Regions from separate parts of the Bradyrhizobium sp. IC3123 genome, predicted to be linked through region 2. Evidence: riboswitches for the same ligand, from Rfam matches in the RefSeq annotation. Region 2 holds a riboswitch; the other holds the start of a gene.
The links. A riboswitch is a leader RNA that binds a small molecule or an ion and turns the genes downstream of it on or off. The one in region 2 is predicted to bind S-adenosylmethionine.
Positions count from the first base shown of each region.

Region 1: another riboswitch for S-adenosylmethionine. It lies ahead of I6F20_RS26190 (O-succinylhomoserine sulfhydrylase); the one in region 2 lies ahead of metX (homoserine O-acetyltransferase MetX).

Region 1 covers NZ_JADYVF010000009.1:113,340-116,745, forward strand. Annotated here, with positions in the region: gene I6F20_RS26185 (SGNH/GDSL hydrolase family protein) at 1-6, shown strand, start outside; gene I6F20_RS26190 (O-succinylhomoserine sulfhydrylase) at 121-1,308, opposite strand; SAM riboswitch at 1,385-1,464, opposite strand; gene I6F20_RS26195 (2'-deoxycytidine 5'-triphosphate deaminase) at 1,545-2,681, shown strand; gene I6F20_RS26200 (hypothetical protein) at 2,876-3,406, shown strand, end outside.
Region 2 covers NZ_JADYVF010000009.1:284,448-287,853, reverse strand. Annotated here, with positions in the region: gene I6F20_RS27065 (alpha/beta fold hydrolase) at 1-81, shown strand, start outside; gene metW (methionine biosynthesis protein MetW) at 194-856, opposite strand; gene metX (homoserine O-acetyltransferase MetX) at 859-2,061, opposite strand; SAM riboswitch at 2,156-2,235, opposite strand; gene I6F20_RS27050 (chorismate mutase) at 2,392-3,240, shown strand; gene hisC (histidinol-phosphate transaminase) at 3,275-3,406, shown strand, end outside.

The DNA.
Region 1 (3,406 bases), 170 kb from region 2:
ATGTGAGAGGGTGCGTAGGGTGGGTTAGGCGAAGCCGTAACCCACCACTGTCTATCTCCGCGGATGCAGCAGAGGTGGATTACGCCTTCGGCTAATCCACCCTACGAGACCTCGCTTCCCTCACGCCTTCTCCAGCGCCGCGGTGAGATCCTCGATCAGGTCATCCGCGTGCTCGAGCCCCGCCGAGAAGCGGATAAATCCCTCGCTGATGCCGAGCGCGGCGCGGTCTTCCGGCTTGAGGCGCTGATGCGTCGTGGTCGCCGGATGCGTGACGAGGCTTTTGGCGTCGCCGAGATTGTTGGAGATCTTGGCGAGCTTCAATTCGTTGAGCACACGGAACGCCGCCGCCTTGCCGCCCTTCACCTCGAAGCCGACCAGCGTCGAGCCGCCGCGCATCTGCTTCTTCACCAGCGCCGCCTGCGGATGATCGGCGCGGCCGGGATAAACCAGCCGCGAAATCTTCGGATGGCTCGCCAGCACCTCGGCGACGCGCGCGGCCGTGTCGGTCTGCGCGCGCACGCGCACGCCCAGCGTCTCCAGGCCCTTGAGCAGGACCCAGGCATTGAATGGCGAAATCGACGGGCCGGTCTGGCGCATGAAATTGTGGATGTGCTCGGCGATGAAGGCTTCGGAGGACAGGATGATGCCCCCGAGACAGCGGCCCTGGCCGTCGATGTGCTTGGTTGCGGAGTAGACGACGACGTCGGCGCCGAGCGCGAGCGGGCTCTGCCAGATCGGGGTTGCAAACACGTTGTCGACGACGAGCCGCGCGCCGCCCTTGTGCGCGATCTCGGCAATCGAGGGAATGTCGAGCACGTCCAGCGTCGGGTTGGTCGGGCTCTCCAGGAAGAACGTCTTGGTGTTGGGCCTCAGCGCGCGTTGCCACTGGTCGAGATCGAGCCCGTCGACCAGCGTGGCCTCGATGCCGTAGCGCGGCAACAGGTCCTGGATGACGTAGAGGCAGGAGCCGAACAGCGCACGGGAGGCGACCACGTGATCGCCGGCCTTGAGCGGCGCCAGGATCGCAGTCGTCACCGCCGCCATGCCGGTTGCCGCCGAGCGCGCGGCCTCGGCGCCTTCGAGCTCGATCATGCGGCGCTCGAACATCGCAATCGTCGGGTTGGAATAGCGCGAATAGATGAAGCCGGGATCCTCGCCCTTGAACCGTGCCTCGCACTCCTCCGCGCTGGCGTAGACATAGCCTTGCGTCAGGAATAGCGCCTCCGAGGTCTCGCCATATTGCGAGCGCAGGGTGCCGGAATGGACCAGGCGGGTTTCGGGGCGATAGGCAGCAGACGACTTCGACATAGGACCCTCTCCGACATGACCGTCGAGGCGAAAACGGTCACAAAAAAACCGGCCTGGATATCTCCACGGGCCGGGATCACAGAGGTCCCCGGCCTGTTTAGCGACTTATTTAACGTGGCTGCAAGCCGGCCGGCTCAAATCACCACGGGATAAGTGATGCTCATATTCCGCAATGCCCTTTCCGTCAAGGCGTCCATCGGATAGCCGTAAAAGACTTGTATTTCCGGCATGTCCGGATGCACTCGACCCCTGATGAGGACCCCCGGTTGACGTTCACGGTCGCCGCCGACGCCAATGGTATCCTGCCCGACCGCATGATCGCGGCGATGGCGGAAGAAGGTCTCATCCTGCCCACCTACGACTTCGTCGAGAGCCAGATCCAGCCGGCGAGCCTCGATCTGCGCCTCGGCGACATCGCCTATCGGGTCCGCGCCAGCTTCCTCCCCGGGCCCGGTGCCACCGTGGCAGAGCGCATCGACGAGCTGAAGCTGCACGAGTTCAGCCTCGCCGACGGCGCGGTGCTCGAGACCAACTGCGTCTACATCGTGCCGCTGCTCGAGAGCCTCGCGCTGCCGCCGGAGATCGTCGCTGCCGCCAATCCGAAGAGCTCGACCGGCCGGCTCGACGTCTTCACCCGCGTCATCGCCGACGGCACCCGCCGCTTCGACATGATCGGCGCCGGCTATCACGGCCCGCTCTATGCCGAGATCAGCCCGAAGACGTTTCCTGTGCTGGTGCGCGAGGGCTCGCGTCTCAGCCAGGTGCGCTTCCGCACCGGCGATGCCATCCTCAATGCCGACGAGCTCGATGCGCTGCACGCCAGCGAGCGTCTCGTCGACATCGACGATGCCGATCTCTCGGGCGGCGTTGCCGTCTCGGTCGATCTCTCCGGCGAGAAGGCGAGCGGCTTCGTCGGCTATCGCGCCAAGCGCCACACCGGCGTCGTCGATGTCGACCGCCGCGCCGGCTACGCGGTGGAGGATTTCTGGGAGCCGATCTCGGCGCGCCCCGACGGCAGCCTGATCCTCGACCCCGGCGAGTTCTATATCCTCGCCTCCAAGGAAGCGGTGCAGGTGCCGCCCGACTACGCCGCTGAGATGGTGCCGTTCGATCCCCTGGTCGGCGAATTCCGCGTGCACTATGCCGGCTTTTTCGATCCCGGCTTCGGCTATGCCGGCGCTGGCGGGCTGGGATCGCGCGCCGTGCTGGAGGTGCGCTCGCGCGAGGTGCCGTTCATCCTCGAGCACGGCCAGATCGTCGGCCGCCTCGTCTACGAGAAGATGCTGGCCCGCCCCGACGCGATGTACGGCCAGCGCATCGGCTCGAATTACCAGGCGCAAGGCCTGAAGCTCAGCAAGCATTTCAGGGTGTAGTGCTAACCTCACCCACCGCTGTCATTCCCCGCGGAGGCGGGGAATCCAGTACGCCGCGGCCTCTCGATTCAAGCATGACCATCTCGGAGTACTGGATCGCCCGCCTTCGCGGGCGATAACACCGAGAGCGCGTCCGGTTGCGTCACCCGATCCGCGATGACACACTCCCGCAAAACAACAAGCCGGGAGCGAACATGACTATCGCACCAGACCTCGCGCAGCACGCGCAATGGAAGCGCTGGCGCGCCGTCGCCGATCTCTATCACGCTTACTTCACCGGGCTGATCCTCACCGTCGTCACGCGCCGCGGCACGGCGGATGCCGCAGAGTTCGTCTTCCGCGTGTTTCGTCGCCAGCAGCAGGAGCGTTTCCTGCCGGGGCTCAGCAAGCTCGGGATCGACCATCTGCCGCCGGCGGTCGCGGCTGCGCAATACCACTATCTCTCCAACTGGATCGGCGGCGTTCATGTCGAATACATGTACGAGAGCGACACCAAGGCCTGGATCCGCTATCCGCCGCCGCGCTGGATCTGGAAGGGTACCGCGATCTGTGGCGTGCCGGGCGAAGTCTCACGCGCCATGCTGCGCGGCTGGCACGCCAACAATGGCGCGGCCCTCGGCGACCTCAGGCTCGGCTTCGTCTGCACCAAGCAGAGCGTCGACGCCCAGGACGGGCTCGAAGGCTATTACCATCTCTACGACCATCCGCTCGAGCTCGACCAGCGC
Region 2 (3,406 bases):
GAGAGTGTCGAGCGGTTCGTGACGCTGGTGGAAGCAGGACGTTGGCCGGTGCGGGACCCGCGGTCGCTGGTTTCCCACTAGCATTCCGGGATGCGCCGAAGGCGCAGGCCCGGAATCCATCGGGCCGCAAACGCTGTGGCGCGATGGATTCCGGGCTCGATGCTTCGCATCGCCCCGGAATGACGGAGAGAAACTACTTCCCCCCGCCGCGGCTCAGCAAGAACACCGCCTGCTCGCCGAACATGTTCCACACCCACCAGGGCAAGTTCAACGGCACCGGGCGGCCGTAGAGATCGAGCGCGACCGAGCGCTCCATCTTGACGTTGATCTCGTCGCAGAGCTGCACGAAATCCTTGATGGTGCAGAAATGGATGTTGGCGGTGTCGTACCAGGTCGCCGGCAGATTCTCGGTGCGCGGCATGTGGCCGCCGATCAGGAGCTGGAGCCGCATCTTCCAGAAGCCGAAATTCGGGAACGAGACGATGGCGCGGCGGCCGATGCGCAGCAGGTTCTCCAGCACGACCTTCGGCTGCCGCGTCGCCTGCAGCGTCTGCGACAGGATCACGTAGTCGAAGGCATCGTCGGGATAATTGACGAGATCGGTGTCGGCATCGCCCTGCACCACCGCGAGCCCCTTGGCGACGCAGCGGTTGACGCCCTCGCGCGACAATTCGATGCCGCGGCCGTCGATGCCGCGGGTCTCCAGCAGCTGAAGCAGATCGCCGTCGCCGCAGCCGACGTCGAGCACCTTCGAGCCCGGCTTGACCATCTCGGCGACCAGCCGATGATCGGCGCGATAATCACCGGACGGCCTGGCGGCAACGCCGTCCAGCGGCAGCACTTCCTGCACGGACATCGCTAACGGTCCTCGAGGTTGAGCCCGCGCGCCTTGCCAGCCGATTGCAGGAAGGCGCGGGAGATGTCGAAGAATTCGGGCACGTCGAGCAGGAAGGCGTCGTGGCCGCGATCGGTCTCGATCTCGGCGAATGACACGCGCGCGCTCGAAGCGTTCAGCGCGTGCACCAGCGCGCGCGATTCCGAGGTCGGAAACAGCCAGTCGCTGGTGAAGGAGACCACGCAGAAGCGCGTCTTGATGTCGGCGAAGGCCTTGGCCAGCACGCCGCCATGGTCGGCGGCGATGTCGAAATAGTCCATCGCCCGCGTCAGGTAGAGATAGGAATTGGCGTCGAAGCGCTCGACGAAGGACGAGCCCTGGTAACGCAGATAGGATTCGACCTGGAAATCGGCGTCGAACGAGAAGGTCGGCAGCTCGCGGTCCTGCATGCGCCGGCCGAACTTGCGGTGCAGCGCCGCGTCCGAGAGATAGGTGATGTGCGCCGCCATCCGCGCCACCGCGAGCCCGCGATGCGGATGGATGCCGCGATCGGCATAGCCGCCGCCATGCCAGTCGGGGTCGGCCATCACGGCCTGGCGGCCGAGCTCGTGGAAGGCGATGTTCTGCGCCGAGTGCCGCGTCGCGCAGGCGATCGCCAGCGCGGAGTACACGCGGCTAGGATAGGCGGCGGTCCATTGCAGCACCTGCATGCCGCCCATCGAGCCGCCGACGACGGCAAACAGCGTGTCGATGCCGAGCCGGTCGATCAGCATCGCCTGCGCGCGCACCATGTCCGGAATGGTGATGACGGGGAAGTCCAGGCCCCAGACCTTGCCGGTGGCCGGATTGATCGACGCCGGCCCGGTCGAGCCCATACAGCCGCCGATCACGTTGGAGCAGATGATGAAGTAGTGCTTGGGATCGATGGGTCGGCCGGGACCGACCAGCGTCTCCCACCAGCCCGGCTTGCCGGTGACGGGATGTACGTTGGCGACATGCTGGTCGCCGGTCAGCGCATGGCAGATCAGCACCGCATTGGAGCGATCGGCATTGAGCTCGCCATAGGTCTGGTAGGCGATCTGGAACGGGGTGAGATCGACGCCGCAATCGAGCCGCAGCGGCTGCTCGGTGCCGAAATGCGCAACCAGCGAGCTTGGATGATCCACCTCGTGCGATCGCTCATCGGCGCTGATCGCAGGACTCGGTATCGACTTGACGCTACCCATCTCGGACATCGACCTCGTTTGCGACTGGCTGCTCGACCGCGCCGCTGACATCAGGCCATGAAAAACCCGGCCTGAACGATAGGTTCGGCCGGGATCGGAAGCGTCCCCGGCCTGTTTAGCGAGTTTTTTAACGTGGCTGCAAGCCGGCCGGCTCAAATGACCACGGAACGGGCAAAAGCTACCGTCTTGGGCGGTTTTCGTCAAGTCGCGGCCCGGATCGGCCCAATTCGCCTCTGCCGCGACGCCCGCAAAGCACGTCATTTCTCTTTGCTTTCGCCGCCCCGACTGCCTAATCAGGATATCCCCCACCGGAACGATCGACGACCAGACATGTCCCAACGTCCGCCCGCGCCACCATCGCTTCAGGAACTGCGCAAGGAGATCGACGCGATTGACGAGGGCATGCATCGCCTCCTCATGCAGCGCGGCGAGATCATCGATCGCCTGATCCAGGTGAAGCAGACCCAGGAGGTCGGCTCGGCGTTCCGGCCCGCGCGCGAGGCTGCCATGATGCGCGAGATCGTGCAGCGTCATCGCGGCATCCTGCCGCTCGACACGGTCGAGAGCATCTGGCGCGTCATCATCTCGACCTTCACTTACGTACAGGCGCCGTTCTCGGTGCATGCCGACATCTCGGCCAGCGAGGCGGCGATGCGCGATTCCGTGCGCTTCAATTTCGGCTTCACCGTGCCTTACGTCGCGCATTTCAGCGCACAGGCCGCGGTCGAGGCGGTAGCGAAATCCAAGGGTGATCTGGCAATGGTCTCGGCGACCTCGAGCCGCACGCCATGGTGGCTGGAGCTGGAGGCCGACGGCGCGCCGAAGATCATCGCGCGGATGCCCTTCATCGAGCGCGCCGATCATCCGGCCGCCTTGCCGGTGTTCGCGATCTCGCGCGTCGCGGACAGCGCCCTGGTGACGGAGGTCGAGACGTTCAGCGTGCGCGTCTCCGGATGGAACGCCGAGGTCGCCCGCGCGCTGTCGCCGCTCGCCGAGATCGTGGCCGTGCCCGATACCGCCTTCGACGGCGCGGCGCTCTTGGTCTCGGTCACCGGCGCGACCAGCATCGACAAGATCAGGGCTGCCCTGATCGAGGCGGGGGCCTCGGTGCGCTCTGTGGCCCTCGTCGGCAGCCACGCAACGCGCTATACGGTGCCCCCGACCGGGCCGAAATCGTAAAATCGCGAGCAGCCCAGCCTATCCGGAGTCCAAGATGTCCCGCCCCGTGCCGAATCCCGGCATTCTCGATATTGCGCCCTACACGCCCGGCAAGAGCCCGGTGCCGGAGCCGGGCCGCAAGGTGTTCAAACTCTCCGCCAACGAGACGCCGTTCGGGCCCTCGCCC